Regions from separate parts of the Achromobacter sp. FW305-C-28 genome, predicted to be linked through region 2. Evidence: predicted binding sites of a transcription regulator. Region 2 holds the regulator's gene; the other holds the start of a gene.

Region 1 (16,012 bases), on a different contig from region 2:
TCATTGCGGAACTGCGCGAGCAGGGCCGCCGCATCATCGACCTGACGATCGGCGAGCCGGATTTTTCGACGCCCGAACACATCCGCCAGGCCGCCACGGCGGCGATGAACCGCGGTGAAACCAAGTATCCGCCGGCCCAGGGCACGGTGGCGCTGCGTAAGGCGGCCCGGTCACATCTGCTGGACGCCACCGGGGTCGACTACCCGGTGGGCCGCATCATCGTCAGCACGGGCGCCAAGCAGGTGATCTTCAACGGCCTGGCCGCGACGCTGAACGACGGCGACGAGGTGCTGATTCCCGCGCCGTTCTGGGTCTCGTACCCGGACATGGTGCTGGTGAACGGCGGCGTGCCGGTGGCGGTGGCGACGACGCCGGCCACGGACTACAAGCTGACCCCGGATGCGCTGGAACGCGCCATCACGCCGCGCACCAAGTGGCTGATGATGAACGCGCCGAGCAATCCGACGGGCTCGGTCTACACTGCCGACGAGCTGCGCGGCCTGACCGAGGTGCTCAAGCGCCATCCACAGGTGTGGCTGATGACGGACGACATCTACGCGCGCCTGAATTTCACGGATACGCCCACGGTGCACCCGCTGCAGGTGGCGCCCGAACTGGCCGAACGTACGCTGGTGGTCAACGGCGTGTCCAAGGCCTACGCGATGACCGGCTGGCGCATTGGGTATGGCGCCGGGCCGGACGAACTGATCAAGGCCATGGCGATTCTGCAATCGCAAAGCACGTCGGGCGCATCGTCGGTAAGCCAGGCGGCGGCGCTGGAAGCGCTGGCCGGCCCGCAGGATTGCGTGGCCGAATTCGCCCGGGTGTTCCGCGAACGCCGCGACGTGGCGGTGGCCGAATTGTCGGGCGCGGCGGGGCTGGACATCGTGGTGCCGCAAGGCGCGTTCTACGTGTTTCCGGACTGCTCGGGCCTCTTGGGCAAGCGTACGCCGGGCGGCGACGAGATCCGCACCGATACCGACCTGACGCATTACCTGCTGCGCGAAGCCGGCGTGGCGGTGATCGATGGCCATGCGTATGGCGCGCCGGGCACGTTCCGGCTGTCGTTCGCGGCATCGCTGGACGATATCCGCCAGGGCTGCTCGGCGATCCGCGAGGCGTGCGCCAAGCTGGTGTAGGGCGACGGCCCGCGCCGGGGTGCCTGTGCGCCGCGCGGGCCTATTTTTTTCTTGACCATAAACACAAGGGGAATCAACCATGACTTACCGTTCACGCATCGCCGCCTGCCTGGGTCTGGCTACGCTGCTGTTGGGTTCTGCTGCCCAGGCCGATCAGGTCGCGGACATCAAGGCCCGCGGGGAATTGATCTGCGGCACGCTGGGCACCTCGCAGCCGTTCAGCTTTCAGGACGCCGCGTCGCGCCAACTGGTGGGCTATGACGTCGACGTGTGCAAGCTGGTGGCCGACAAGCTGGGCGTGAAGGTCAGCTACAAGCTGCTGTCGGTGGCGGCCCGCGTGCCCGAACTGAATGAAGGCCGGGTCGATATCCTGGCGGCCAACCTGGGCTATTCGCCAGACCGCGCGCAGCAGATCGCCTTCAGCCACGCCTACTACGTCAGCCCGCAGAAGCTGCTGGTGCGCAAGGATTCGGGCCTGGACACGATTGAATCGCTGAACGGCCGGCGCATCGGCGCGACCAAGGGGTCCAGCTCGGAACGCGAGATCAAGCGCATCCTGGACAAGTCGCAGGTGATTGGCTATGGCGACAGCTCGGCCACCTACCTGGCCCTGCAACAAAAGAAGGTGGACGCGCAGTTCGCGTCGGAACTGGTGCTGGCGCGCCTGGTGCTGCAAAGCCCGCCCACGGCGCCGGTCAGCGTGATCGCCAAGTCGGTGTTCGACGAGCCCTGGGGCCTGGGCGTGCGCAAGACGGAGCCGGGCTTTCTGCACGTGGTGAACCAGGCGCTGGACGAGGCCGAGACCTCGGGCGTGGCCGCGCAGCTCTTTGACAAGTGGTTTGGCGCGCAGACGCCGTACAAGCTGGAGCGCGGGTTCAAGATCGGCCCCATCGCGGGTTGAGCGGCGGTTGCGTTTCATGAGCCTACTTGACGCTTCGCAATACCAGCTGCTGGCGAGTGGCATGGCGGTGACGCTGCAGCTGTTCCTGGTGTCCTGGGTGATGGCCTTCACGATCGCGATTCTGCTTGTCGTGGTGCGGGCCACCAACCTGGCGCCGTGCCGCTGGCTGGTCGATGCCTATGTGGAATACCACCGCAATGTGCCGCTGCTGGTGCAGGTGCTGTTCTGGTATTTCGGCATGCCCGAACTGCTGCCGGAAGGTTTCCGGCTGTGGCTGTACCAGCACAACGCCGAGATGTCGCTGGCGGCCATCGCCCTGGCGCTGGGGTCCGCCGCGTACATCGCGGAAGACATCCGCAGCGGGCTGCGCGCCATTCCGGGCACGCAGTTCGAGGCGGCCCGGGCGCTGGGCGCCAGCTACCTGCAATGCATGCGTTTCGTGATCGTGCCGCAGGCGGTGCGGATTTCGATTCCGCCGCTGGTGGGCCGCGCCTTGCTGCTGTTCAAGAACACCAGCGTGGCCATGGCCATCGGCGTGATGGAACTGACCTACCAGGCGCGCGAGATCGAAAACGAAACCTACCGCACCTTCGCCACCTTTGGCGCCGCCACGCTTATGTACCTGCTGGGATCTTTCCTGATCATGCTGATCGGTTCGCGCATCTATGCCCGCTACCGCCTGAACCGCGGAGGCCACGGTGCTTGATCTGCTATTGCAATACTGGCCCACCCTGCTGGTCGGCCAATACCCGAATGGCCCCTTGGGCGGCCTGGCGCTGACGCTGATCCTGGCGGCCTGCGGCCTGGCCTTGTCGCTGCCGCTGGCGCTGGCCATCGCGCTGGCGCGGGTCAGTCCGTACGGGTGGCTGCGCGTGGCCAGCAAGACGCTGGTCAACGTGGTGCGGGGCATGCCGCTCTTGATGCTGATCTTCTGGGCCTATTTCGTGGTGCCCAAGCTGACGGGGCAGGTGATCAGCGGCTTCTGGACGCTGATCGCCGCGCTGGTGGTGTACGAAAGCGCCTACCTGTCGGAAGTGATCCGCTCGGGCATCGAAGCGGTGCCGCGCGGCCAGATCGAGGCGTCGCGCTCGCTGGGCGTGGGGTACTGGACGACGATGCGGCGCGTGGTGTTGCCGCAGGCGCTGTTCAACGTGCTGCCCAGCCTGACCAGCCAGTTCGTGTCGACGGTGAAGGAAACCTCGCTGGGCTACGTGATCAGCGTGAACGAACTGACGTTCGCGGCCAACCAGGTCAACAACCTGGTGCTGACGCAGCCGCTGCAGGTGTTCGGCATCCTGGCGATTATCTACTTCGTGGTGTGTTTCAGCCTGAGCCGCGGCCTGTCGTGGCTGGACCTGCGCATCCGCCGCCAACGCGCCATGGCCTGAGCCGGCGCCAACGGAATCTTTTCATGATCAAGCTTGAGAAAGTCAATAAATGGTATGGCGAGCACCACGTCCTGAAGGACGTGGACCTGTCGGTGGCGCGCGGCGAAGTGCTGGTGGTGTGCGGGCCGTCGGGCTCGGGCAAGTCGACCATGATCCGCACGGTGAACCGGCTGGAACCCATCGAAAAAGGCCGCATCCTGATCGATGGCGCCGACATCTACGCCAAGGGCGCCAACCTGAACGCGCTGCGTCAGAAGATCGGTTTCGTGTTCCAGCAGTTCAATCTGTTTCCGCACATGAGCGTGCTGGAAAACGTGATCTTCGCGCCGGTCAGCATCCGCAAGCAGCCGCGCAAAGAGGCCGTGGAACTGGCCCGCCAGTTGCTGGCGCGGGTGGGGCTGGAGCACAAGATCGACGCCTACCCGGGATCGCTGTCCGGCGGCCAGCAGCAACGGGTGGCGATTGCGCGGGCGCTGGCGCTGCAACCGCCGGTGATGCTGTTCGACGAACCCACCAGCGCGCTGGACCCCGAAATGGTGGGCGAGGTGCTGCAGGTGATGAAGGGCCTGGCCAAGGACGGCATGACGATGGTGTGCGTGACCCACGAAATGGGGTTTGCGCGCGACGTCTGCGACCGGGTGGTGTTCATGGACGCGGGCGAGATTCTGGAAATGGATACGCCGGAACGCTTTTTCAGCGCGCCCAGCCATCCCCGGGCGCAGCGTTTCCTGGCGGACATCCTGCACCCGCGCGAGTAGGCCGCGTCTTGCGCAGGGCCGGCCGCCTGGCGGGCGCCGGCGCCGGTCCCGGGGCAGCGCGGCATCGCGGTCGACGATAATGTGAGGGTTTCCATGCGATTTGCATCCACCGCCGCGATGTACACCCTTAAACAGCTAGAGGCCTTCTACTGGAGTTCGCAACTGGGCAGCTTCAGCGCCTCGTCGCGCAAGCTGCATACGACCCAATCGGCCGTGGCCAAGCGGGTGGGCGAGCTGGAAGCCTTTGCCGGGGCGCCGCTGTTCGAGCGCCGCGCCAAGAAGCTGGTCATGACGCCGCAGGGCAGGAAGCTATACGAACTGGCCCGCGAGATGCTGGACCTGAACAGCCGCATCGTGCAGAACATGGCCGACCCGGCCAGCTTCGAAGGGGTGGTGCGGCTGGGCGTGACCGAGCTGGTCGGCATGACCTGGCTGGCGCGGCTGGTCAGCCAGATCAGCCTGCGCTATCCGCGGGTGCAGCTGATGCCCGAGATCGACGGCGGCATCACGCTGTATGAACGGCTGGAACAGGACCAGCTGGACCTGGCGATCATGCCGGGCCCGTTCTGGAGCTACCAGTACGACTGCGTGCACCTGGGGGCGGTGACCAACGTGTGGATGGCCAGCCCGGCGCTGGACATCGATTTTTCGGCGCGGCTGACGCCGCAGGACCTGGCGCCGTATCCGGTGATTTCGCAGCCTACCAATTCGGCCCTGTCGCACCTGTACGACGCCTGGTTCGCCGAGCAGGGTCTGCCGGTCAAGCGGGTGCTGACGTGCAACAGCCTGGGCATGATGGCGCAATTGACGATGCTGGGCCTGGGCATCAGCTACCTGCCGGGCGCGTATTTCGCGCCGCTGGTCGAGCGCGGCGCGCTGTGCCGGCTGGACGTGAAACCCGACCTGCCCACCATCAATTACTACGCGGTGCACAAGAAGAACATCGTCAATCCGGTGGTATCGCGGGTGATCGATATTGCGCGCGAGGAATGCGGCTTCGAGGTGGCGGGGGCCTTCTTGCCGCATGTGCCGCCGGCGGCCCGGCCGGGCGAGGCGTAGCCGGGCAAGGGCCAGGGTGGGGCCGGGGGAGGACGGCGCGAGGCGGTGGCCGCCCCGGCGCCGCCGGCCGTCCGTGGCCGAAAAGACCGGGCTTAACCGCAGCGGATCGCGGTCATGACGTCCTGTTTGTCCACGATCAGGTTCAGGCGGGTGTCGTTGTATTCCATGGTGACCAGCTGGCCCGGGCGCAGGATGCGGCCGGTGGTGGCGCCGCTGCGGCCGCGCAGGTCTTCCAGGACGGCGGGGGTGGCCTTCTGGCCGATCTGCGATTGCAGGCCGCTGGCGTCGCAGGTCTTGCCGGTGGGGCGGCCCGACGTCGAGGCGCCGTAGGACGGGCTGGACGAGGAGTCGGAAGCGGAAGCCGGGCTGCTTGAACTGGAATCGGTGGATGCCGAAGCGGACGAGGAACGCGGGGTTCCGGTATTGGCGCAGGCGCTCAGCGCGGCGACCAGCAGGACGGGAATCAGCTTGCGAATCATGAATTACTCCTGAAAGATGTCCGAGGCGCATTCACCGTGAAAGTTTCAGCGCCGGGGAAAAACATCATAGACCAGCCGCCTGCGCCGCGCTTGCCGGGGAAAATATCTATTCCAGTTGGCGCCCCTTGGTCTCGGGCAGCAGCAGCGCCGTCAGGATGACGACGGCATAGGCGCCTGCCGCGAACACGCCGATCGCCCAGCCCAGGCCGTGCTGCTGACTGAGAAACCCCACCAGACCGGGAAACAGGGCGCCCACGCCGCGCCCGAAGTTGTAGGCAAAGCCCTGGCCGGTGGCCCGGACGTTCGAGGGGAACAGTTCGGTCAGGTAGGCGCCGATGCCGCTGAAAATACCCGAAGCCGCGAAGCCCAGCGGAAAGCCCAGCACCAGCATCTGGCCGTTGGTCAGGGGCAGTTGCGTATAGACGTAGACGCTGACCGCGGACAGCACGGAGAAAATCAGCAGGTTGGCGCGGCGGCCCAGGCGGTCGGCCAGGTAGGCGCCGGTGATGTAGCCGCAGAATGAGCCCGCGATGATGACGAGCAGGTAGCCGCCCGTATTGAGCACGGACAGATTCCGTTCGACTTTCAGGAAGGTCGGCAGCCAGGTGGTGATCGCGTAGTAGCCTCCCTGGACGCCGGTGCACAGCAGCGACGTGACCACGGTGGTCTTGAGCAGGGCGGGCGAAAAGATGGTCCAGAAGGATGCCGCCGCGAGACCGCTGGCCTGGCGTCGCTGGAACATTTCGGGTTCGGGGACGTGCTTGCGGATGTAGAGCACCAGGAAGGCGGGCAGCACGCCGATCCAGAACAGGCTGCGCCACGCCCATTCAGGCGGCAGCACGGAAAAAGCCAAGGTGTAGAGCACTGCGGCGGCGCCCCAGCCCACGGCCCACCCGCTTTGCACGGTGCCTACCGCTTTTCCGCGATGCTGGGCGCGGACGATTTCCCCCATCAGCACCGAGCCGACTGCCCATTCGCCGCCAAAGCCCAGGCCTTGCAGGGCGCGCAGGACGAACAGTTGTTCAAAATTCTGCGCGAAGCCGATGGCGACCGTGCAGACTGAAAACCAGATGATGGTGTATTGCAGGATGCGCACGCGGCCGTAGCGGTCGGCCAGGATGCCGGCCAGCCAGCCGCCTACCGCCGAAAACAGCAGGGTGACCGTACCCAGCATGCCGGCCTGGCCCTTGTCGATATGCCAAAGGGTCATCAGGGTGGAAATCACGAATGTAAAGACCATGAAGTCCAGGGCGTCGATGGCCCAGCCGCCGAACGCGCCGATGAAGGTGCGACGCTCGGTCGTATTCAATTCTCGAAACCATTGCATGCTGTGTCTCAGTGAGGGGGGATGAACGTTTCGGCACGGCGGCCGCGGCGATCTCAGATCGCGGCAAAGCCGTAGAGGTGTTGGGGGTTGGTGACGAGGATGCGGTGGCGCAGGGCGGCTTCGGGCGCCCAGTCAGCCAACTGGTTGCGCAGGTGGCCGGTGTCGACCATGCGGGGGATGTGTACGTGGGGCCAGTCGCTGCCCCAGAGCATCCGGTCGGGCGCAGTCTCGATCAGCGCACGCGCCCATGGCGTGACGTCGTCGAAGTCGTCGAAGCGTTCGCTGATGCGATAGGCGCCGGACAATTTGACCCACCAGCCGTGGTCTCGCACCAGGTGCTGCATGGCCTGAAAGCCCGGGCTGTTGGTGCCGTCTGCGACGGGGGCATGGCCCATGTGGTCGATCACGCCGACGACGGGTAGCCGACGCATGCGGGGCAAGAGCTCAGGCAGGCGGCGTGCGTCCAGCAGGAATTGCATGTGCCAGCCGCGTTCGGCGCAGCGGTGGGCCAGGGATTCCATGGCGTCAAAGCCGATGCCGCCGCCGAACAGGACATTGATGCGCAGGCCGCGCACGCCGGCGGCATGCATGGCGTCGAGCTCGCGGTCGCTTGCTGACGGGTCGACCACGCCGACCCCGCGCAGACGCTGTGGGTGGCGCCGCAGCACTTCCAGGAAGTAGCGATTGTCGGTGCCATGGACACTGATCTGCACGAGGACGCCGCGCGTCATGCCGGTGGCATCCAGCATGGCCAGGTAAGACGCTTCAGTGGCAGGCGGCGGCGTGTAGCTGCGCTCAGGGACGAAGGGGTAGGCGTTGTTGTCGGCGGCGACCACGTGGGCGTGCGTGTCGCAAGCGCCTGCAGGCAGGGGGAAGCGGGCGGCGGCGACCGTGGGCAGGGGGCCCAGGCAGAGCGGGGGGGCGGCGGGCATGAAACGTGTCCTTGCGGGGGAGGGTTGCGAAGGACACTATCGTAGATAATAAAATTGCGTATGTGGTTAAAAGCGCCGGGATATAGGACGGGCAGAGAGAACCTGCAAAGGTTTGCTTGCGGACGCCAAGTCTTAATGGAAATTGCGGCTGGGCGTACTGAGCCCGCCGAGCAGGTCGGACAGGTCCACCAGCCGCTGCGCGATCAGGTGGCGCACGCCGTCGACGTTCTGCCAGGTGCCGTACACGCCCAGCAGGCTGGAGCCGAGCAGTTCGCGGCGCTGGCGTTCGATCAGTTCGGGGCGCACCACCACGTTGACGGGGCCGGTTTCGTCTTCGAGGGTGACGAAGATGACGCCCTTGGAGGTTTGCGGCCGCTGGCGCACGGTGACGATGCCGCAGGCGCGGGCCACGCGCTTGTCGGGGTAGCCGTTGAGCACGGCGGCAGGCTGGAAGTTGCGGGCGGCCAGTTGCGGGCGCAGCAGGTCCACGGGATGGCGCCGCAGGGTCAGGCCGACGCTGCGGTAGTCGGCCGCGACGGTCTGGCTTTCGGACGGGGCGGCCAGGACGGGGGCCTCGGTTTCGTGGATGGCGGCGTCGCGCAGCAGGTCGCGGCTGTGGACGCTGGCGGCGGCTTCCCAGCTGGCCTGGCGGCGATGGCCGGCCAGGGTCAACAGGGCATCGCTGGCGGCCAGGGCATTGAGGTCGTGGCGGTTCAGGGCCGCGCGGCGGGCCAGGTCGCCGGTGTTGGCGAAGGGCGCGTCGGCGCGGGCGGCTTCGATGCGGCGGGCGGTGTCTTCGCGCAGGCCCTGGATCAGGCTCAGGCCCAGCCGCACGGCGGGGCGGGCTTCGTCGGCGGGTGGCGCGTGCGGATGCGCGGGGCGTGGCGCTTGCCCGCCGGGCAGGGCTTGCAGCGCCGAGTCCCAGCCGCTGACGGTGACGTCTGCCGGCAGGACCCGCACGCCGTGGCGGCGGGCATCCTGCACCAGTTGCGCCGCGGGGTAAAAGCCCATGGGCTGGGAATTGAGCAGGGCGGCCAGGAAGGCCTCGGGTTCGTGGCGCTTGAGCCATGAGCTGGAATAGGCCAGCAGGGCGAAGCTGGCGGCGTGGCTTTCAGGAAAGCCGTATTCGCCAAAGCCTTCGACCTGCCGGAACAGGGCTTCGGCGAATTCCAGGGTGTAGCCGTGGGCCAGCAGGCCGCCCACCAGCTTGGTGCGGTATTTGTCGACGCCGCCCTTGCGTTTCCAGGCCGCCATGGACCGTCGCAGCTGGTCGGCTTCGCCGGGCGTGAAACCGGCCGCGACCACGGCGATCTGCATGACCTGTTCCTGGAAGATGGGTACGCCCATGGTGCGGCTGAGCACGCCGCGCACGCGTTCGCTGGGGTAGCTTTCTTTTTCGCGGCCCTGGCGGCGGCGCAGGTAGGGGTGCACCATGCCGCCCTGGATCGGGCCGGGCCGCACGATGGCCACCTGCACCACCAGGTCGTAGTATTTGCGCGGCCGCAGGCGCGGCAACATGCTCATCTGGGCGCGCGATTCGATCTGGAACACGCCGACGGTGTCGGCGTCGCAGATCATGTCGTAGGTGGGGTCATCGCCTTCGGGGATGTCTTGCAGGCGCAGCGGCTGGCCGCGGCGCTGGCCGGCCAGTTCCAGCGTGCGCCGCAATGCCGACAGCATGCCCAGCGCCAGCACGTCGACCTTGAGCAGCTTGAGCGCGTCCAGGTCGTCTTTGTCCCATTGCACGACGCTGCGGTCGGCCATGGCGGCGTTTTCGATGGGCACCAGCCGCGACAGCTTGCCGCGCGAAATGACGAAGCCGCCCGGGTGCTGCGACAGGTGGCGCGGAAAACCCATCAGGGTCTGGGCCAGCGCGGCCCATTGGCGCGCCACCTGGGATTCCGGGTCCAGTCCGCAGGCGCCCAGGGTGCGCAGCATTTCCTTCTTGCCGTCCCACCACTGGTGGGCGCGGGCCACGGCGTCGATCACGCCCAGGTCGACGCCCAGTGCGCGGCCGGTGTCGCGCAGCACGCTGCGCGGCCGGTAGGAAATCACCACGGCGGTCAGGGCGGCGCGCTGGCGGCCGTATTTTTCGTAGATGTACTGGATGACTTCTTCGCGGCGCTGGTGTTCGAAGTCGACGTCGATGTCGGGCGGCTCGTTGCGTTCTTTGCTGATGAAGCGTTCGAACAGGTTGTTGCCGCGCCGCGGGTCGACTTCGGTGATGCCCAGGCAGTAGCAGACGGCCGAGTTGGCGGCCGACCCGCGGCCCTGGCACAGGATGCCGGCCTTGCGGGCGAACAGCACGATGTCGTAGACGGTCAGGAAATAGGCTTCGTAGTGCAGATCGGCGATCAGGGCCAGTTCTTTTTCGATCTGCTCGGAGACGTTGGCCGGCACCCCGGCCGGAAAACGCCGCGCGGCGCCGGCCAGGGTTTCCTGGCGCAGGAAGGTGGCGGGGGTGTGGCCGCGCGGGACGATTTCGTCGGGGTATTCGTAGCGCAGTTCGTCCAGCGAAAACGCGCAGCGGCGCGCCACCACCAGGGTCTGGGCCAGGGCGTCGGGCGGATACAGGTTGGCCAGCCGCATGCGGCTGCGCAGGTGCTGTTCGGCATTGCCGGCCAGCGCGTAGCCGCACTGCGCCACGGACTGATGGGTGCGGATGCCGGTCAGGGTGTCGTGCAGCGGCTTGCGCGAACGCACGTGCATCTGCACCTGGCCCAGGGCCACCAAGGGCAGTTCGGCGGCTTGCGCGGCCTGTTCGACGGCGGCGCGGTGCAGGTCATCGCGCGAGCGGTACAGCAAGGTCAGGCCGACCCAGGCGCGGCGTTCGAAGGTGGCCGCCAGCCAGCGCGCCTGCTGGGCCATGCGGTCGGGGTCGTCGCCGTAGGTGGGCGACAGGATGGCCAGGCATTCGGGCAAGTGGCGCAGGTGCGCATAGCCGGGCGGCGGGTCGGTGAAGTCTTCGGGCGCCAGGCGGTATTCGCCCTTGGGGGCGCGGGTGCGCGCCAGGGTGATGAGTTCGGACAGGTTGCCGTAGCCCTCGCGGGTCTGCGCCAGCAGGGTCAGGTCCAGCGGCGCGGCGTCGGGGCCGGCGCGCAGCCGGAAGGTGGCGCCGATGATGAGCGGCAGCTTCTGGGTCTTGGCTTCCATGTGGGCCCGCACCACGCCGGCCAGGCTGCATTCGTCGGTGATGGCCAGGGCCGCGTAGCCGAGTTCGGCGGCGCGGGCGGCGAGTTCTTCGGGGTGCGAGGCGCCTTGCAGGAACGAGAAGTTGGACTGGCACTGCAGCTCGGCATAGCCGGGCAGCCCGATCAGCGGATCGGGGGCATCAGGGGAATCGTCGAACGGTTGCATGGCGGGTCGCGGGGCAGAAGGGCGCCGTCAGGCGTACAGGCCGTGCAGGAACCAGCGGGCGTGTTCGTCGTCGCGTTCGCGGTAGATCCAGTAGCGCGCGCGGGCGTCGTCTTCGGCCACGAAGTAGTCGCGCACGGTCAGGGCCGGGTCCCACCAGCCGCTTTCGATGCGTTCGGGGCCGCGCATCAGCCGCAGGGCCTGGCCGGCGTATTGCGGACGGTGGCCGGACAGCTTCAGGGGCTGCGGCGGATCCAGCAGCCAGAAGGGGCGATCGAGCGTGGCGGGCAGGGGCTCGGCGCGTTGCGGGGCATCCAGCGCATCGCCCCAGGAATTGGCGGCTTCGGGGCGGTGGTCGGGCGTGGGACAGGGGCGGCGCACCTGGTCGCGCCCCAGCCGCGCGGCCAGCAGGTCGAGCAGCCGGGCGTGGTCGGCCGCAGTGCCGCCCGGTTCGGGAAACAGGGTGGTGCTGGCGGCGGGCTGGTCGACCGTGTCGGGCGCCAGCAGCGCCACCGCGATGACCGGGGCTTCGAGCGTCAGGCGGCCAAGCTTTTCGCGCAGCAGGTTGAGAATCTGGGGCGCCTGCCAGACGGGCTGGGCCAAGGCCAGTTCCAGTTCGGTGGGCGGGCGGGCGTGGCGACCGCGTTCGTGGTCCAGCCGCAGCACTACGCGTCGCACCGCCAGTTGCCGCGCGGCCAGCCAGCCGCCCAGCTGTTCGGCCAGACGTCGCGCCACGGCCAGCACCGCGTCGGTGTGCTCGACGTAGTCCATGAGTTCGATGCGGCGCGAGAAGCTGGGCGGCGGTTCGATCCAGCGGTGCAGTTCGGGCGACTGACCGTAGGCGGCATCCAGGGCTTGCAGCAGGTCGGGGGCGCTGCGCCGTTGCAGGCCGGCGCGGGGCAGCGCGCGCAGGTCGGCCAGCGTGTGGCAGCCGATGTCGTGCAGCCAGTCCAGCCGCGGCTGCGCCTGCGGCAACAGGGCCACGGGCAGGGCGTCCAGGCGGCGCGCCAGCGTGGGCAGCGTCAGGGTGCGGCGCAACCGGGCGCGGCCCGGGCGGTGCGCCAGCAGCCAGGCGCCGGCCGCCGTGGGCGCCATGCCCAGCGACACGCGCAGGTCCAGTGCGCCCAGCGTGGCGGCCACGCGCCGGTGCAGGGCCCGCGGCCCGCGAAAGAACAGCAGGCTGGCGCCCACGTTGAGCAGAATGGTGTCGTCGCCGGCCAGGGCGACTTCGGGGGTGTATTGCAGCAGCGCCAGGGCCGCGCCTTGCAGGGTGTCGGCTTCGGCCAGGGGCTCGCGCGTCAGCAGTTCGACGCCGGGCGCGATGGCGGCCGCGCCGCCGCGGCGCATGCCCGTTCGCACCCCGGCCCGATGAGCGGCGGGAGTGAGGGCGGCGACGCGTTCCTGGTCGAGAACGGCGTAGGCCTGGTCTTCATGCGGCCAGTGCGGGCGCAGGGCGTCCAGCGGCAGGCAGCGCAGGTAGGCGGCGATCCAGAGGCGCATGGCGGGAAGGCGTAAGGGCGCCGGGCTCGAGGCCTACGTACAGCGGGGTGTCGCAGACCGGCCCCCGGCGCTTGAGAATATGGACGGACAACCCGCCCGCGGCGGGCGCAAGCGCCAGGCGCAAGGGGGCGGGGGTGGCGTTTTGCGCCGCGCTGGCCGGGCGCAGGGCGACAAAGAGCAGGTCGCTGGCCTGGGCGGCCAGGTGCAGGCGGCGCAGGGATTCGGGGCGCACGTGGGGCAGCCAGCACAGCAGCGCGCCGCAACTGCCGTTTTTAAGGATCTGTTCGGCGGCCCAGAGGGCATCCAGGGGTTTTTCGGGGGCCACCCACAGCAGTTGCCGGGGATCGAGCCGCCAGCTCATCCAGCTGGCGATATGCGGGGCATGCGGCGGCTGCACCAGCGCAATGGCGCGGCGGGTTTCCAGTTGCGCCAGGGCCGGCCGCAGCAGGCGGATTTCGCCGATGCCCGGCTGCGGGGTGAGCAGTTCGATCAGTGAGCCCAGCGGCCAGCCGCCGTCCGGCAGCTCGGCCGACAGGGCGGCGTGGCCGGTGGGCAGGCTGCGGGCGGCGCCCCGGGCCAGCTGGGTGGCGCGCCACACGGCGGGGTGGATGTGTTCTGGAGACTGCATGGCGGGCGGACGACCCGGTTTTCCTGGGGTGAATAGCCAGGCGGGATGCGCCTGGGCCTATTTATATACTGTACGAATATACAGTATATTACCCCGGACGGAAGTAGCGGAAGGTATCCGCTTTATGCCGTCATCCGAATCACCGCCAGATCTTCGCTCCCAGTGGATTCAGGGCCGAACGCTCTGGCCGGCCACCGCCGGCTCATCCTGCCCAATCCCCGCTGCGCGATCGGCTTCCAGGCCGTAGAACTGCATGTCCTCGTAGCGGATCCAGTGCGACTTGCGTACCAGCCGGTGGCCGATCCAGAACGCCAGGAACAACGGAATCGCCAGGTAGGTCGAGGCCACGCCGATCCAGTCGATGCGTTCGTCCAGAAAGGCCTGGTAGTTCTGGCCCAGCGTGACCAGCAGGCACAGCACGAAGGCCAGCACCGGCCCGAACGGAAACAGGCCGGCCTTGTAGGGCAGGTTGGCCGTGTCGTAGCCGTGCTTCACGTAGCCCTGGCGGAAGCGGTAGTGGCTGACGGCGATGCTCAGCCAGACGATGAATTCGGTCATGCCCGCGAAATTCAGCAGCCAGATGTAGACCGCCTTGGGGCTGTAGACCACGCTGAACATGCACAGGCAGGCAAGCGCGGTGGTGGCCAGCAGTGCGTACAGCGGCACGCCGCTGCGGGTCAGGCGCTTGAAGATCGCCGGGGCCTGGCCTTCGACGGCCATGTTGAACAGCATCCGCGTGGCGGCGTACATGCCCGAGTTGCCGGCCGACAGCACCGACGTCAGGATCACCGCGTTCATCACGGTGGCCGCCGACAGCAGCCCGGCGTGCTGGAACACCAGCGTGAACGGGCTGACGGCGATGTCCTCGACCTCGTTGCGCAGCAGTTGCGGGTCGGTATAGGGAATGAGCAGCCCGATGATCAGGATGGCCAGCACGTAGAACAGCAGGATGCGCCAGAACACGTGGTTGATGGCGCGCGGCACGTTGCGGCGCGGGTTTTCGGATTCGCCGGCCGCCACGCCCACCAGTTCGGTGCCCTGGAACGAATAGGCCACGACCATGGCCACGCCCACCCAGGTGGCGGCGTTGCCCACGAAGGGCGCGTCGCCCACCGCCCAGTTGCGCATGCCCACCGGCGCGTCGCTATGGATGATGCCCACCAGCATGGCCAGGCCCAGCACGATGAAGCACAGGACGGCCACGACCTTGATGATGGCGAACCAGTATTCGGCCTCGCCGAAGCTGCGCGCCGAGAACGCGTTCAGGCCGAAGGTCACGCCCAGGAACACGATGCTCCAGATCCATCCGGGGGTATCGGGGAACCAGTACGCCATCACCAGCTGGGCAGCCACCACGTCCACCGCGACCACCGTGGCCCAGCTCAGCCAGAAGTTCCAGCCCAGCGCAAAGCCGAAGCCGCCGTCCACATAGCGGGACGCATAGGTACAGAAAGAGCCCGAGACGGGCATGAAGGTGGCCAGTTCGCCCAGGCTGGTCATGATGAAATAGACCATCAGGCCAATCAGCAGGTAGACCAGCAGCGCGCCGCCCGGCCCAGCCTGCGCGATGGCCGCGCCGGAGGCGATGAACAGGCCGGTGCCGATGGCGCCGCCCAGGGCTATCATGGTCAGGTGGCGTGCCTTGAGCACGCGGTGCAACTGGTTTTGGCCGGCCGGAGGATTTCCCGAGTCTGTCGTCGGTGTTTTCATGGAATGCGTCGAAATGCGTGTGGCGCGCATTTTACAATGGGGCTATCCAGTGCCTTTGCGGAGCCGTTACATGGCTGCTTCTCCCCCGATTTCCCGCTCGCTCGAATTCCTGCCCGAACCTGGCACCGACGTGCGCCAGCTGTTCATCCTGCTGCACGGCGTGGGCGGTTTGCCCGACAACCTGCTGCCGCTGGCCGAGGCCGTGCGCGCCGCGTTCCCTGCCGCCGCGGTGCTGATCCCCGAAGGTTTCGAACCCTTTGACGGCGGCGGCGCCGGCCGCCAGTGGTTCTCGGTGCGCGGCGTTTCCGAAGACAACCGCCCCGAACGCGTGGCCCAGGCCATGCCGCCGCTGGAAGCCTATGTGCGCCAGGCCCAGGCCCGCTTCGGCCTGTTGCAGTCAGACACCGCGCTGGCCGGTTTTTCGCAGGGCGCCATCATGGCGCTTGAACTGGTGCAGGCGCACGACGGCATGGCCGGGCGCGTGATCGCCTTTTCGGGCCGCTATGCGCAGCTGCCCAAGGCCGCGCCGCAATACACCACCTTGCACCTGCTGCATGGCGCCGACGACCCCGTGATGCACGTGTCGCACATCCAGGCCGCGCAGGCGCGGCTGGACGAACTGCACGGCGACGCCACCATCGACATCGCCACGCACGTGGGCCACGAGCTGCATCCGGCCCTGATCCAGCGCGCCATCGTGCGGCTGCAAACTTGCGTGCCGCTGCGCAGCTGGGAAGCGGCGCTGGGCCTGAACCAGGCGCCACCCGACGGCGCCACGCTGCATTGAACCCGCGCGCCCGAGCGTCTTGCCGGACGAGGGCTGTCCGATGAGCCCCG
Region 2 (16,012 bases):
GATGTGGATCATGACGTCCCAGTTGTCGCTGGCCAGGCGCGGTGGTCCGTCGGACAGGATCAGGCTGGCGGTCACGTCTTCGCTATCCTGGCGAAACTGTGCCACCAGGTCCGCCACGTAGCGCTGGCCGAAACCCAGTGGCGCCACCACCCGCAGGTGGCCGGCCACTACGCCGCGGCGGCCGACCAACTCGTCGGCCAGGTCATTCAGTTCGCCGCAGATCTGCCCGGCGCGCAGGGCCAGCAGCCGGCCTTCGTCGGTCAGCGCCGTGCCGCGGCCGGACCGGTTCACCAGTCGCACCCCCAACCGCTTTTCCAGCGCGTGCAGCCGTTGCGTCACGGCGGGCGGTGTCACGTCCAGGGCACGCGCGGCCTGGGCCAGTGAACTGGTGGCCGCCAGGCTCAGGAAAAAGCGCAGGTCGTCGGTGGTAATCATTCAGAAAAGCCTTAATGATTGATTAAGTCCATATTAAACACGCAAGCGCCATGGCGCGCCATACTGCCGGCATGCGGTTGCGCCCGGGCGGCGCCCGCCTCGATCCCCGCCTGTTCCCGCCCGTTTTCTGCCGACACTGCCATGACCGCTGCCCCCGTCACCCTCGATACCCTGGACACGCCCTGCCTGCTGCTGGACGAAACCCGCATGACGCGCAATATCGACCGCCTGAACGGCCTGATGGCTGGCCACGGCGTGCAGTTGCGTCCGCACCTGAAGACGCCCAAATCGATCGAAGTGGCCCGTCGTGTCATGGCCAGCCCGCAAGGCCCGGCCGCGGTGTCCACGCTGCAAGAGGCCGAACAATTCGCCGCCGCCGGTGTCACCGACCTGCTCTATGCGGTGGGCGTGGCGCCCGCCAAGCTGGACCGCGTTCTGGCCCTGCGTGGCCGCGGCGTCAACCTCACGGTGGTGGTCGACAGCATCCAGGCCGCGCAAGCGGTTGCCGAGCGTGCCAGGCAAGAGGGGACTGGTATTCCCGCCCTGATCGAAATCGACTGTGACGGCCACCGGGCCGGCGTGCAGCCGGGGCACACCGGCCAACTGCTGGCCATTGCGAGGGTGTTGCACGGCGCGGGCTGCCTGCACGGCGTCATGACGCATGCCGGCGAGTCCTACGGCTGTCGCAGCCTCGAGGCCATTGCCGCCATGGCGGAGCAAGAACGCCTGGCCGCGGTCACCTGCGCCGAAGCGATCCGCGCCGCCGGCCTGCCGTGCCCGGTGGTCAGCGTCGGTTCGACCCCCACCGCGCATTTCGCCCGCAACCTGGATGGCGTCACCGAAGTGCGCGCGGGCGTCTACGTCTTCTTCGACCTGGTCATGGCCGGATTGGGCGTCTGCTCGGTGGACGACATCGCCGCCACCGTCCTCACGACGGTGATCGGCCATCAGCCCGACAAGGGCTGGATCCTGGTGGACGCAGGGTGGATGGCGATGTCACGCGACCGCGGCACCGCCAGGCAGCCGGTGGACCAGTTGTACGGCCTGGTATGCGATGCCGACGGCAAGGTCTATCCCGACCTGCTGCTGGCCGAAACCAACCAGGAGCAAGGCATCATCAAGCTGCGCGCCGGCAGCGGCGCCGCTTTGCCAGACCTGCCGCTGGGCGCCAAGCTGCGCATCGTGCCGAATCACGCTTGCGCCACCTGCGCCCAGCACGACGCCTACGAAGTTCTGCACAGCGGCAGCCGCGACATCGTGGCGCACTGGGAACGTTTCCGCGGTTGGTAAGCCTGTAAAGGAATCTCGATGGACACCATATACACCCCCAACGCCACCCCGCCGGCTGGCCACTATTCGCAGGCCGTGCGGGCTAACGGCTTTGTCTTCGTCTCCGGACAGCTGGGCTTTCTGCCCGCCGCCCAGCCGGGCGAACGCCCGCAACTGGCACAAGGCGTGGCGGCCCAGACCGAAGCCGCGCTGCGCAGCATGGCGGCCATTCTGCAAGCCGCCGGTTCGTCGATGGCGCAGGTCGTCAACGTCACCGTGTACATCCCCGACGTCGGCCTGTGGAACGAGGTGAACAGCGTCTACGAACGCAGCTTCGGCGACCATCGGCCCGCCCGCGCCATCGTGCCCACCCGTGAACTGCACTACGGCGCGCTGGTGGAAATCAGCGCCATCGCGGTGGCGGCGTCCGCTTGATCTGTGGGGGACGGATGAGGTGCGTGCGCGGCCTATAATGCGGGCGCCTCGATACTCCTGGGGGAGCCCATCCGCATGCACTACGAATATCTGTTCTGGTCCATGGCCGCCATGGTCGCCATGGCGCTGGTTGGCGGTTCGCTCTGCGGCCGCTTGCGCTCGATCGGTCGGGCGTTGGCCGGCGTGGCCGTGCTGGCCGCCGCGGTCTTTGCCGCCGTGTTTGCGATGTCGCGCTCGGCCGGCTTTGGCGACCAGGCCGCCATGCTGTCGATCGCGGCCTTCATGTTCAGCCTGGTGATCGGGAGCGCGGCGGCGCTGCTCACCCGCCGCATCCTGCGCCGCGCCTGAGCTGCCAAAGCGACGCAATAGAGCAGGGCGCCCGCAAGGGGCGCCCCGTATCACCTTCCGAACGCACGCGCCGACGGGCTATGTGCCCTCGGCCCGCGAGTCGCGACGGCTTATTCTTCGGCGTCGTCGAAGTCTTCGTCTTCTTCGTCTTCCTCGTCCTGTTCCAGGGCGTCATAGCCCTTCCAGGTGATGCGCCAGCGCGTGTCGCCGGCGGTCGCTGCCGTCTCGCTGACCTGTTTGACCAGGCCGGCGTCGGCCAGCAGGTCCAGGTGATGTGCAATCAGTTGCAGGCCCTGTTCCTGCGCGTGGGGCGCCAGAGCGGCGTTCTTGATGTCGTGGGTGCTCAGGTTGGGGCCTGCCGCGTCGCGCAAGGCACCCAGGATGGTGACGACCAGATCGAAATCGCGTTGCATGATGTTGTCCGCCAAGTTGGGAAAAAGACAGGCCGACAATAGCAGAGTTCCGTGGCGTCCACGCGACAGCTGCGGGGCCGGGTTACAGTGGCGGGTTACCGATAACCGTTACGGGCAGTACCGATGAAGAAACCCGCAGAGCGCGATTGCCTCGCGCTGATCCCCGGCTACACCGGCCAGGCCGCCAAGCTCTTTCTGACACGCACCGAAGAAGGCGCCATCGACGGCGTGACCGTGTTCGACCTGCTGGGCCACGTCAAGCTGCAGGGCGATGCCCAGGCTGCGGCCGACTGGATCGCCGACTGGCTCGCGCAAGAGTCTGACAACCGCAAGGCCCGCCGCACCCAGCTGCAGGCCCAGATGTTCCTGTGCAAGCTGGCCGGCGACGAGAAGGCCACGTTCCTGGCCGCCCAGAAGCCGCTGGTCGCCGCACTGGCCGCGGCCGGCGTGCGCAGCCGCAGCGTGGCAGCCACGTCCGGCGCCGCGCGGCGTTCGCTCGGTCCGAATGTCAGGAAGCCTTAGCATAAGGCTGTTATAGTCGCGCCTGGGCGTGTGTGCACCTGTACGGTGCGTGCCCAGGCGGGCTTGGCCCGCAAGTCTAGGAAGATTGATCATGGAAATACTCAGTCGGCACGTTGCCGACGTGGCGGGCGGCGTTGAGCTCCACACAACGCTTGATGGCGAAAGCATTAGCGCTTATGTCGTAACCGGCGTAAACGATCTCAATGGCATCGCCGACATCGTACCCCCCGAAAAAGTCGAAGGCGGCGCAGACATACACGCTGCCAGTGTCGACAATGTTGATAATGCGCAAGACCAAATCGACCAGGTCCTGGAAAATATGAATCCCGGCGACGTGGCGGTTTTCCTTTGCTCGGGCCCCGAGGCTTTTGGCGCGGCGCTCGATCTGTTGGGCTTACCTATCGACGAGTAAGCCTGACGGCAAACCAAAAAAGTGCCCGACCCAAACGGCGTATGAGTCCGATGCGCGTTTGACGGCATTTATATAAGCCTCGATTGTTTTTTTATGATGCGTGGGTGTTTACACCTATGCAGGACTCCTTTTTGCCTATGAAAACGTGTAAATTTTGTGCGCAGTTTCTCTTTGTTGCATTATTGGCACGTATTTTTTAGGATTATGTTGACTTGTGAGGGGAACATAACGATAGTGTCGGCACACGATCACAAGCGTTGCGATTTTCGTTCAGTGCCGTGCCTTTTCCGGCTCAGCGTTATTGTTCTACTGTCCCCTCCTTGATTGATTCGTGACCTCCGGGCATTTGCCCATTATCTCTAGGAAATACAGTATGGAAACCGGCGTCGTTAAGTGGTTCAATTCGGAAAAAGGCTATGGCTTCATCACCCCGGAAGCGGGTGGTAAGGACCTGTTCGCTCACTTCTCCGAAATTCAGGGCTCGGGCTTCAAGTCTCTGGAAGAGAACCAGCGCGTCAGCTTTGTGACGGCCAATGGCCCCAAGGGCCCGCAAGCCACGAAGATCCAGGTCCTGTAAAGGTTCTGGCTTTTCGGAAAAGCCCCTTCGGGGGCTTTTTTGCATCTGAGGCTCCCGCAAGGGGGCCTTTTTCATGTCGCCCGGCCGGGCGCGGTATCCTTGCCGCAGCTTTCAGCTTCTTGCCTGGCTCCGTGCCGGGCGTGCACCCGATACAGGACGAATCCCATGACCCATTCCGGCCAGACACCGCTTTCCCTGCAACCGCAAGACGTGGTGGCGTTTTGGCGTGATGCGGGGTCCCAGGCCTGGTTCACCAAGGATGCGGCCTTCGACGAGCGTTTCCGGCAGCGCTGTGGGGTGGCCCACCTGGCCGCGGCGGCCCGGCAGCTGGATGCCTGGCTGGAGGATCCTGACGGCGCGCTGGCGCTGATGATCCTGCTGGACCAGTACCCCCGCAACGCCTATCGTGGCACCGCCCACATGTTCGCCACCGACCCCCTGGCGCTGGTGTTTGCCGAGCGCGCCATTGCGGCGGGGCATGACCTGGCGGTCGACCCATCGCTGCGCCAGTTCTTCTATCTGCCCTTCGAGCACGCCGAGAACCTGGCGGCGCAGAACCGCGCGGTCGCCTTGATGGAACCGCTGGGCGCCGACGCCGTGCGCTGGGCGGTTCTGCATCGCGACATCATCAAGCGTTTCGGCCGCTTCCCGCATCGCAATGCCGCGCTGGGTCGCCACACCACCCAGCCCGAGCAGGAATTCCTGGATGCAGGCGGCTTTGCTGGCTGAGGTCGAGGGCCCAGCCCAGGCCGCTTTTCCTTGCTGCCTCGCCCCAGCTGCTCCCACGGTATCCGCATGTATCGGTGCATGGCGAGTTGAAAATATCCACCCGATTTGCGCCGGCCCAAGCGGGGCGCGGGCCTGCGGAAGCTCGCATATTTGACGTTTTTCAGGGTTCGCCAATACACTGGGTTCAGCGAGATTTTCAAGAGACGCGGTCTGCGTTTAACTTGTCGCCGTCAGTGGTGCTGCGGTTGCTTCCTCTCCCATCCTTGATGATCTGGCGCCCCGCGAGCAATCGCATCTTTTAGGTTCGAGGAAATTCCATGGCAACCGGCATCGTCAAGTGGTTCAACGCCGAAAAGGGTTATGGCTTCATCATGCCCGACGACGGCAGCAAGGATCTGTTCGCTCATTACTCTGAAATCCGCAGCGAAGGCTACAAGTCGCTGCAGGAGAACCAGCGCGTCACGTTCGAGGTCGGTACCGGCCCCAAGGGCCCCAGCGCCAAGAACATCAAGGTGGCAGCCTGAGTTCCGTCCTGTAGCGGTCCGGTAACGGCCCGCTCCAATAAAAAGCCCCCGCACGCAATGTGCAGGGGCTTTTTCTTTTTCGGGGCGGGCGAGGCGTCAGTGCTTGGGGTGCGCCGCCGGCGTGGACAGCTTGTCGATCAGGGCGATGCCCAGGGCAGACAGGATGAACAGGGCGTGGATGATGGTCTGCCACATCACGCCGGCCTCGGAGAAGCGGGCATTGGGCGTGCCCAGGGTGCCGGCTTCGATGAAGGTGCGCAGGAGGTGGATCGACGAGATGCCGATGATGGCCATGGCCAGCTTGACCTTCAGGACGCTGGCGTTGACGTGGCTGAGCCATTCCGGCTGGTCGGGGTGGCCCTGCAGGCGCAGGCGCGACACGAAGGTTTCGTAGCCGCCGACGATCACCATCACCAAAAGGTTCGAGATCATCACGACGTCGATCAGGCCCAGCACCAGCAGCATGATTTCCATTTCGCCAAAGCTGTTGGCGTGCGTCAGCAGATGCCACAGTTCCTTCAGGAACAGCATCACGTAGACGCCCTGGGCGACGATCAGGCCCAGGTAAAGCGGCAGCTGCAGCCAGCGCGAACTGAATATCAGGCTGGGCAGCAGGCCAAGGCGGGGAGGGGTATTCGGGGTCATGAGTGGTTGCGAGCCAAGGTTGGGTGCGAAAAAGTGCGGCGGCAATTCTATCAATGCCGGACCACTCGGGAATTTGTTTTTGATGACAATTCGGTATCGCGGCGACGGTATTTACCACGCTAACGAGTCATTTGCATGCCTTTTGTGTAAGTGAAGTTCGCATTTGCGAAACTCTGTGGCGAAACGGTTTGCGACCTTTTGGCGTATATAGAATTGCCGCCTCACTCGCAAAGAGTCAGTCAAGAGGAGTTTTTCCATGAAGATCCGCTACACCGTTGCCGCCCTGGCCGTTGCGCTTGCCCCTTATTCCGCGTCGCATGCCCTCGACATCGGGGGCCTGGTGGGCGCCGGCAGCAAGGTGGTGCAGGCCGCCACCCTCAGCGATGCCGAAATCAAGACTTTGTCCGACAAGGCGTGCGCGCAAAGCGATTCCCAGGAAAAGATCGCTGCACCGGGCAGCAAGTACGACGCCCGCTTGCAGAAGATTGCCAAGCAACTGGGCGGCACCGTGAACGGCCAGAAGGCCAACTACAAGGTCTACATCACCAAGGACGTGAACGCCTGGGCCATGGCCAACGGCTGCATCCGCGTCTATAGCGGCTTGATGGACATGATGACCGACGACGAAGTGATGGGCGTGGTCGGCCACGAAATCGGCCACGTGGCCCTGGGCCACAGCAAGAAGGCTATGCAGACCGCTTACACCGTGTCGGCCGCGCGCGACGCCGCTGGCGCTGCCGGGGGCGCCACCGTCGCCGCCCTGAATTCGTCCCAGTTGGGCGACCTGACCGAGAAGTTCATCAACGCGCAGTTCTCGCAATCGCAGGAAAGCGCCGCCGACGACTACTCGTTCGACCAGCTGCAGGCCAAGAAGCTCAACACGAAGGGTCTGGTGACCGCGTTCCAGAAGCTGGCCGAGCTTGATGGCGGCAAGAGCGATATGATGAGCTCCCATCCGTCTTCGGCAAAGCGCGCTCAGCACATCGAAGATCGCATCGCCAAAGCGAAATAAAGCGTCCCAAGCGGGCGTTTGCCTCCCTTCGGGGGTGGAAACGGGGTGCGAGCATCCGGGCTTATCCGGGGGCTCGCACCCCTTTGCGTCAGGGTTCCGGAAGTTTCCGGTAAAATGGCGCGTTTATCCGCCCGTCATCTCTTATCTCTCGGAAAATAGGTCTTTTAATGCAGCCTGTGGTTGAAACCCTCTCCGGCCTGGAGCGCCGTGTTGATCTGGCCGTCTCGGTGGCCGACGTCGAAAAGGAAGTCCAGGCGCAATTGAAGCGCGTGGCCCGTACCGCCAAGGTGCCCGGCTTCCGTCCCGGCAAGGCGCCGCTCGCCATGCTCGAGCGCAGCCATGGCCCCGGCATCCGCTACGACGTGATCAATAGCCAAGTTGGCCGTGCGTTCGAACAAGCCGTCGACGGCGCCAAGCTGCGCGTCGCCGGTGCCCCGAACCTGGAACCCAAGACCGAAGGCGTCACCGACGACACGCTGGCGTTCACCGCCACGTTCGAGGTCTACCCCGAAGTCACCGTGCCCGACCTGTCGGCACTGGCCGTGACCCGCTTTGACACCGCCGTCACCGACGCCGAAGTGCAACAGACCCTGGACGTTCTGCGCAAGCAGCGCGCCACGTTCGAAGCCCGTGAAGGCCGCGCCTCGCAAGACGGCGACCGCGTCACCCTCGACTTCGCCGGCACCATCGACGGCGTGCCGTTCGAAGGCGGCAAGGCCGAAGACTTCCCGTTCGTGCTCGGCCAAGGCCGCATGCTGCCGGAATTCGAAGAAGCCGCCCGCGGCCTGAAGGCTGGCGAATCCAAGGTCTTCCCGCTGAAGTTCCCTGACGACTACCAAGGCAAGGAAGTCGCTGGCAAGACCGCCGAATTCACCATCACCGTCAAGGAAGTGGCTGAAGGCGTCCTGCCCGAGCTGAACGCTGAATTCGCCAAGTCCCTCGGCCAGGCCGAAGGCGACGTCGAAAAGCTGAAGGCCGACATCCGCAGCAACATCGAACGCGAAGTCAAGGTGCGCTCGCAAGGCCGTACCAAGTCCAGCGTGATGGACGCCCTGGTCGAAGCCGGCAAGTTCGACGTGCCGAAGGCCCTGGTCGACAACGACGTGCAAAGCCGCATCGCCGCTGCCCGCGAAGAACTGAAGCAACGCGGTGTGCCGAACGCCGAGTCCGTGCCGATCCCTGCCGAAGCCTTCTCCACCGAATCCGAGCGCCGCGTGCGCCTGGGTCTGCTGGTGTCCGAACTGGTCAAGCAAGCCCAGCTGCAAGCCAAGCCGGAACAGGTTCGTGCCCGCATCGAAGAATTCGCGGAAAACTACGAACAACCCGCCCAGGTTGTCAGCTATTACCTGGCTGACCGTCAACGTCGTGCTGAAATCGAGGCTATCGTGCTCGAAGACAACGTCGTTGCACACGTTCTGGACAAGGCCAAGGTCACCGAAGAAAAGGTGCCTTTCGATCAGTTGATGGGGATGGCGTAACACTATGCAGAGATTCACCGATTTCTATGCGGCAATGAATGGCGGGTCTTCGGTGACCCCCACCGGCCTGGGCTACATTCCCATGGTGATCGAGCAGTCGGGGCGCGGCGAACGCGCCTACGACATCTATTCGCGTCTGCTCCGCGAGCGGCTCATTTTCCTGGTGGGCCCGGTCAACGACGCGACGGCCAACCTGGTCGTGGCGCAGTTGCTGTTCCTGGAATCGGAGAATCCTGACAAGGACATTTCCCTGTACATCAACTCGCCTGGCGGGTCGGTGTACGCGGGCATGGCCATCTACGACACCATGCAGTTCATCAAGCCGGACGTGTCGACCCTGTGCACCGGCCTGGCGGCCAGCATGGGCGCCTTCCTGCTGGCGGCTGGCAAGAAGGGCAAGCGCTTTACCTTGCCCAACTCGCGCATCATGATCCACCAGCCCTCGGGCGGCGCCCAGGGGCAGGCCTCCGACATCCAGATCCAGGCTCGCGAGATCCTGGACCTGCGCGAGCGTCTCAATCGCATCCTGGCCGACAACACCGGCCAGTCGATCGAGCGCATCGCCCTGGACACGGAACGTGACAACTTCATGTCCGCCGAAGATGCGGTATCGTATGGACTGGTGGACAAGGTGATGACCTCCCGTTCGGAAGGCTGACTTCCCGGTTGAGTCTGACCCGCTACCGCCACGTTTGAGTAAGCGCAGGCGCCGGGCCGTTTACCCGGTCCGGCGCTTCTTTACCTGAGATACGACTACATATGCCAGAAAAAAAGGGATCGGCAGACGCAAAAGTGCTGCATTGCTCGTTTTGCAATAAAAGCCAGCACGAAGTCCGCAAGCTGATCGCGGGTCCGTCGGTATTCATCTGCGATGAATGCATAGACCTGTGCAACGACATCATCCGCGAGGAAGCGCAGGCTACCGCGCGCGCGGCGATTCGTTCCGAACTGCCCACTCCGGCTGAGATCAAGACGTTCCTCGACCAGTACGTCATTGGGCAGACCTCGCCCAAGCGCATGCTGGCGGTGGCCGTCTACAACCACTACAAGCGTATTCGCCACGGCGAAATCAAGGGCGACGAAGTCGAGTTGTCCAAGAGCAACATCATGCTGATCGGCCCCACCGGGTCGGGCAAGACGTTGCTGGCGCAGACGCTGGCGCGCATGCTGAACGTTCCGTTCGTCATGGCCGATGCCACCACGCTGACCGAAGCCGGTTACGTGGGCGAAGACGTCGAAAACATCATTCAGAAGTTGCTGCAGAACTGCAACTATGAAGTCGAGAAGGCGCAGCGCGCCATTATCTACATCGACGAAATCGACAAGATTTCCCGCAAGTCCGACAACCCGTCCATCACCCGCGACGTGTCGGGCGAAGGCGTGCAGCAGGCCTTGCTCAAGCTGATCGAAGGCACGGTGGCCTCGGTGCCCCCGCAGGGCGGGCGCAAGCACCCCAACCAGGACTTCGTCCAGGTCGACACGACCAACATCCTGTTCATCGTCGGCGGCGCCTTCGACGGACTGGAAAAGGTCATTCGCGACCGTACCGAAAAGTCCGGCATCGGCTTCTCGGCCTCCGTGCGCGCCAAGTCCGAACGCGGCGTGGGCGAATTGTTCTCCGAGGTCGAACCCGAAGACCTGATCAAGTTCGGCCTGATTCCGGAACTGGTCGGCCGTCTGCCGGTGGTCGCCACGTTGGACGAGCTCGACGAAGCCGCGCTGGTCCAGATCCTGACCGAGCCCAAGAACGCCCTGCTCAAGCAGTTCCAGAAGCTGTTCGCCATGGAAGGCGCCGAGCTGGACGTGCGCCCGGCCGCCTTGAAGGCCATCGCCCGCAAGGCGCTCAAGCGCAAGACGGGCGCCCGCGGCCTGCGTTCCATCATCGAGCAGGCCCTGCTCGACACCATGTATGACCTGCCTTCGCAAGGCAACGTCAAGCGCGTGGTGCTGGACGAAGGCGCCATCGAAGGCGAGGGCAAGCCCTTGCTGATCTACGCGGACGAAGAAAGCGCCGCCGAAAAGCCCGAGCGCGGAGAAGTCCGCGACGCCGCGGCCTGACGGTTATTTCAGAAAAACCCGTTCTCGTAACGGGTTTTTTTACCTCGGGGCCAGGCGTTGAACGCATGCTCTCGGGGCGTGTCCAAGAAAACAAGGGATACCGGCCGCTGTTTTTTTTGCCGTTTTGTTTATCCGGCAGCCGGGATCTTGAATTTTCGGCTATTGTTCCCATAACAGACGTAACTGACGAAGATGCCCGGGTATACCCGGTCATCCTGTCCCCGATACGCCGAGTCATACCGAGGAACCTCCTATGTCTGCCAGCCAGACCCTGCCTTCCGACCCGATCGACCTTCCCCTGCTGCCACTGCGCGATGTCGTGGTGTTTCCGCACATGGTCATCCCGCTGTTCGTCGGCCGTCCGCGCTCGATCCGCGCGCTCGAGGTTGCGATGGAAGCGGGCAAGAGCATCATGCTGGTGGCCCAAAAGTCCGCCGGCAAGGATGATCCCACCCCCGAAGACGTCTACGAGATCGGCTGCGTTGCCGGTATCCTGCAGATGCTCAAGCTGCCCGACGGCACCGTCAAGGTGCTGGTCGAAGGCACCCAGCGTGCCCGCATCAACAGCATCGAAGACGCCGATTCGCACTTTACGTGCCAGGTCACCCCGATCGAGCCGGACGCCGTCCAAGGCTCCGAAACCGAGGCCTTGCGCCGCGCGATCGTTGCCCAGTTCGAGCAATACGTCAAACTGAACAAGAAGATCCCTCCGGAGATCCTGACCTCGCTCGCCGGCATCGATGACGCCGGCCGCCTGGCCGACACGATCGCCGCGCATCTTCCGCTGAAACTCGAGCAGAAGCAAAAAATGCTCGAGATCGTCGGCACCTCCGAGCGCCTCGAAGGCTTGCTCACGCAGCTGGAAACCGAAATCGACATCCTCCAGGTCGAGAAGCGGATTCGCGGCCGTGTGAAGAAGCAGATGGAAAAGAGCCAGCGCGACTACTACCTGAATGAGCAGGTCAAGGCCATTCAGAAAGAGTTGGGCGAAGGCGAAGAAGGCGCGGACATCGAAGAGCTCGAAAAGAAGATCATCGCTGCCCACATGCCCAAAGAGGCACGTAAAAAGGCCGATGCCGAGCTCAAGAAGCTCAAGCTCATGTCGCCCATGTCGGCCGAAGCCACCGTGGTGCGCAACTACATCGATACGCTCATCAATCTCCCCTGGAGAAAGAAGAGCAAGATCAACAATTCCATCTCCAACGCCGAAACCGTACTGGACAACGACCACTACGGCCTGGAGAAGGTGAAGGAACGCATCCTTGAATATCTTGCCGTGCAACAGCGCGTGGACAAGGTCAAGGCGCCGATCCTGTGCCTGGTCGGCCCTCCGGGCGTCGGCAAGACCTCGCTCGGCCAGTCCATCGCCAAGGCCACGAACCGCAAGTTCGTGCGCATGGCCTTGGGCGGCGTGCGCGACGAAGCCGAGATCCGCGGCCATCGCCGGACCTACATCGGTTCGATGCCGGGCAAGATCGTCCAGAACATGTCGAAGGTCGGCGTGCGCAATCCCTTGTTCCTGCTCGATGAAATCGACAAGCTGGGCATGGATTTCCGCGGCGATCCCTCGTCGGCATTGCTCGAAGTGCTGGACCCTGAGCAGAACCACACGTTCCAGGACCACTACATCGAGGTCGACTTCGATCTGTCCGACGTCATGTTCGTGGCGACCAGCAACACGCTGAACATTCCGCCGGCGCTGCTGGACCGCATGGAAGTGATCCGCCTGTCGGGTTACACCGAGGAAGAAAAGATCCACATCGCCCGCGACCATCTGCTGCCCAAGCTGATGAAGAACAACGGCGTAAAGGATACCGAGCTGACCGTCGATGACAGCGCCTTGCGCGATATCGTGCGCTATTACACCCGCGAAGCCGGTGTGCGTGCGCTCGAACGCGAAGTGGGCAAGATCTGCCGCAAGGTCATCAAGCAATTGCTGACCCAGACCGATCGCGCCAAGGCCGAAGGCAAGACCCTCGAGGTCAAGCCGGTCAATGTCACGGGCGACAACCTCAGCGACTACCTCGGCGTGCGCCGCTACACCTTCGGCATGGCCGAAAAGGAAAATCAGATCGGCCAAGTGACCGGCCTGGCCTGGACGGAAGTCGGTGGCGACCTGCTCACGATCGAAGTGGCGGACATGCCCGGCAAGGGCGTGATCCAACGCACCGGTTCGCTGGGCGACGTGATGAAGGAATCGGTCGAGGCGGCTCGTACGGTGGTGCGCTCGCGGGCACGTCGCCTGGGCTTTGCCGACAGCGTCTTCGAGAAGCACGACATGCACGTGCACGTGCCGGAAGGCGCGACGCCCAAGGACGGTCCGTCCGCGGGTATCGCGATCACCACGGCCATGGTGTCGGCGCTGTCGCGCATTCCGGTGCGCGCCGATGTCGCCATGACCGGCGAAATCACGCTGCGTGGCGAAGTCCTGCCGATCGGCGGCTTGAAGGAAAAGCTGCTGGCCGCCCACCGTGGTGGTATCAAGACGGTCTTGATCCCGGAAGAAAACGTCAAGGATTTGGCGGAGATCCCGGACAACGTCAAGAACCATCTCGAGATCGTGCCGGTCCGCTGGATCGACAAGGTGCTGGAACTGGCTCTGGAGCGTCTGCCCGAACCGCTGGCTGAAGACGAGGCGGTCAAGGAACCGCTGGTGGCCAAGCCGGCCGAGCCGGGTTCGACGGATCCGGTGCTCAAGCACTGATCCCGGCCTGGAGGGCGCTGCTTGCGGCGCCTGCAACAAGAAACCCCGCCATGGCGGGGTTTCTTTTTTGGAGCTTGCCTCTGAACTGCAGTGTGCCCTGAACTACGCTGGCGAAGTGGGCGCTGTGCGTGGCTTGGCAAGGCCTGAAAGGCCCGCCTGGCGCGCGGTTCAGTGCCGCATCAATGCAGGGCGTGCGTGCGGATCAGGCCGACCGCGATGCCTTCGAGGGCGAATTCCTGGTCGGCTTCGACCACGATGGTGTCGAAGTCGGGGTTTTCGGGCAGCAGCTCGATACGGCCATGTTGGCGTTGCAGGCGCTTGACGGTGACGTCGTCGCCCAGGCGGGCCACCACGATCTGGCCGTTGCGGGCTTCGGAGGCTTTCTTGACGGCGAGCAGGTCGCCTTCGAGGATGCCGGCGTCGCGCATGCTCATGCCGCGGACCTTGAGCAGGTAGTCGGGCGCTTGGGCGAACAGGCTGGAGTCGACGCCGATTTCGCGTTCTACGTGCTCGGCGGCCAGGATGGGGCTGCCCGCGGCCACCCGACCTACCAGCGGCAGGAGCAGTTGCGCCAGGCCCGGCAGGGGCAGGGCGGCTTGCGTGGGGGCGGCCGAGGCATCTTTCAGGCGGATGCCGCGCGAGGCGCCCGCAGTGAGTTCGATGGCGCCTTTGCGGGCCAGGGCCTTGAGATGGTCTTCGGCCGCGTTGGGCGAGCGGAATCCCAGGGCCAGGGCAATTTCGGCGCGGGTGGGCGGAAACCCGGTACGCGCGACGGTTTGCCGGATGAGGTCCAGGATTTGCTGTTGACGATCAGTGAGTTTGCTGGCCATGGCGATGATCCGTTGGGGTCGGACTGTACATATATACAGCAGCATTCTGGGGGACATAACGCAAAAAAGCAAGCGGGTGTCGATATAGACGGCAAGCGGCCATGGCAGGCGTGTAATAAAAAACGGGACCCGAAGGTCCCGTCTGACATGTGCCGGCTATGCGAGGCGGTTTACAGCACCGCGGCGATGCCCTTGGCGACCTGGTCGATGTTGCCGCTGTTCAGGGCGGCGACGCAGATGCGGCCGCTGGAGACGGCGTAGACGCCATGCTCTTCGCGCAGGCGGTCGACCTGGGCCGACGTCAGGCCCGAGTACGAGAACATGCCGCGTTGTTGCAGCACGAAGCTGAAATCCTGCTTGCCGCCGTGTTCCTTGATTTTCTCGACCAGCTGCTTGCGCATCAGGCGGATGCGGTCGCGCATGCCGCCGAGTTCCTGTTCCCACATGGCGAACAGTTCAGGCGTGTTGAGGACGGTCGAGACGATCGTGCCGCCGTGGGTGGGCGGGTTGGAGTAGTTGGTGCGGATGACGCGCTTGAGCTGGCTCAGGACGCGGGTGGCCTGGTCTTTGCTGCCGGCCACGACAGTCAGGGCGCCGACGCGCTCGCCGTACAGCGAGAACGACTTCGAGAACGACGAGCTGATGAACATGGTCATGTTCAGGTCGGCGAACAGGCGCACGACGGCCGCATCTTCCTTGAGGCCTTCGCCGAAGCCCTGGTAGGCGATGTCCAGGAACGGGACCAGGTTGTTTTCCTTCACGACGGCGGCGATCTGCTGCCATTGTTCGAAGGTGGGGTCCACGCCGGTGGGGTTGTGGCAGCAAGCGTGCAGCACGACGACGGTCTGGGCCGGCGCAGCCTTCAGGGCTGCCAACATGCCGTCGAAATTCAGGCCGCGGGTGGCGGCGTCGTAGTAGGCGTAGGTGCCGACTTCGAAACCGGCGCGTTCGAACAGAGCGCGGTGGTTTTCCCAGCTGGGATCGCTGATCAGGACCTTCGAGGTCGGCAGCAGCTGGCGCAGGAAGTCGGCGCCGATCTTGAGGGCGCCGGTGCCGCCCAGGGCCTGGGTGGTCAGGACGCGGCCTTCGGTGACCAGCGGGGAATCCTTGCCGATCAGCAGGGCTTGTGCGCCCTGGTTGTAGCCGGCGATGCCTTCGATCGGCAGGTAGCCGCGGGCAGCGGCGGCTTCGATGCGGGCGATTTCGGCCTTGCGCACGGCGCCCAGCAGGGGAATCCGACCCTGGTCGTCGTAGTACACGCCAACGCCCAGGTTCACTTTACCGGGGCGGGTATCCGCGTTGTATTGTTCGTTCAGACCAAGAATGGGGTCGCGCGGCGCGAGTTCGACGGAATCGAAAAGGGTGCTCATGGGACTCTGCTGAGGGTGAGTGGACGCAGTGGGAAGTGCTGTGGATAATGGGGGGTTTACCCTGGGAACAGTCTAGCATGCCTAAGAGCGCAATAGACCCGAGTGCTGCGGGCGCGGCCGCCGCTGGTGCAACTGCTGGCGCAGCCAGCGAATCGACCAGCGAGTCGACCATCGCATCGACCGGCGCTGCCCCCGTTACGGCTGTACCCGGTGCGGGCCCGGCGGGTGCCGGATTCGTGGATTTTCCGGAC

The links. The regulator LexA, encoded in region 2, represses DNA repair genes until DNA is damaged. The targets are predictions, from matches to a motif close to ACTGTATNNNNATACAGT.
Region 1: a site for LexA is predicted at 13,533-13,550, ahead of imuA (translesion DNA synthesis-associated protein ImuA). Genes of this name have one in related genera too.

Annotation. Positions count from the first base shown of each region.
Region 1 covers NZ_JBYSYL010000003.1:288,073-304,084, forward strand. Annotated here, with positions in the region: gene AC3WMR_RS10130 (aminotransferase class I/II-fold pyridoxal phosphate-dependent enzyme) at 1-1,139, shown strand, start outside; gene AC3WMR_RS10135 (ABC transporter substrate-binding protein) at 1,219-2,040, shown strand; gene AC3WMR_RS10140 (amino acid ABC transporter permease) at 2,057-2,746, shown strand; gene AC3WMR_RS10145 (amino acid ABC transporter permease) at 2,739-3,428, shown strand; gene AC3WMR_RS10150 (amino acid ABC transporter ATP-binding protein) at 3,452-4,186, shown strand; gene AC3WMR_RS10155 (LysR family transcriptional regulator) at 4,304-5,245, shown strand; gene AC3WMR_RS10160 (I78 family peptidase inhibitor) at 5,338-5,724, opposite strand; gene AC3WMR_RS10165 (MFS transporter) at 5,831-7,051, opposite strand; gene AC3WMR_RS10170 (amidohydrolase family protein) at 7,105-7,983, opposite strand; gene AC3WMR_RS10175 (error-prone DNA polymerase) at 8,116-11,340, opposite strand; gene AC3WMR_RS10180 (Y-family DNA polymerase) at 11,368-12,837, opposite strand; gene imuA (translesion DNA synthesis-associated protein ImuA) at 12,767-13,465, opposite strand; gene AC3WMR_RS10190 (amino acid permease) at 13,634-15,190, opposite strand; gene ypfH (esterase) at 15,246-15,962, shown strand; gene AC3WMR_RS10200 (IclR family transcriptional regulator) at 16,003-16,012, shown strand, end outside.
Region 2 covers NZ_JBYSYL010000004.1:272,579-288,590, forward strand. Annotated here, with positions in the region: gene AC3WMR_RS13350 (LysR family transcriptional regulator) at 1-435, opposite strand, end outside; gene AC3WMR_RS13355 (DSD1 family PLP-dependent enzyme) at 577-1,725, shown strand; gene AC3WMR_RS13360 (RidA family protein) at 1,744-2,139, shown strand; gene AC3WMR_RS13365 (hypothetical protein) at 2,215-2,487, shown strand; gene AC3WMR_RS13370 (DUF2513 domain-containing protein) at 2,598-2,900, opposite strand; gene AC3WMR_RS13375 (hypothetical protein) at 3,024-3,422, shown strand; gene AC3WMR_RS13380 (hypothetical protein) at 3,514-3,834, shown strand; gene AC3WMR_RS13385 (cold-shock protein) at 4,208-4,411, shown strand; gene AC3WMR_RS13390 (DUF924 family protein) at 4,577-5,140, shown strand; gene AC3WMR_RS13395 (cold-shock protein) at 5,458-5,664, shown strand; gene AC3WMR_RS13400 (TIGR00645 family protein) at 5,761-6,309, opposite strand; gene loiP (metalloprotease LoiP) at 6,566-7,321, shown strand; gene tig (trigger factor) at 7,489-8,799, shown strand; gene clpP (ATP-dependent Clp endopeptidase proteolytic subunit ClpP) at 8,804-9,457, shown strand; gene clpX (ATP-dependent Clp protease ATP-binding subunit ClpX) at 9,559-10,857, shown strand; gene lon (endopeptidase La) at 11,111-13,561, shown strand; gene lexA (transcriptional repressor LexA) at 13,741-14,391, opposite strand; gene AC3WMR_RS13435 (amino acid aminotransferase) at 14,562-15,761, opposite strand; gene uvrB (excinuclease ABC subunit UvrB) at 15,839-16,012, shown strand, end outside.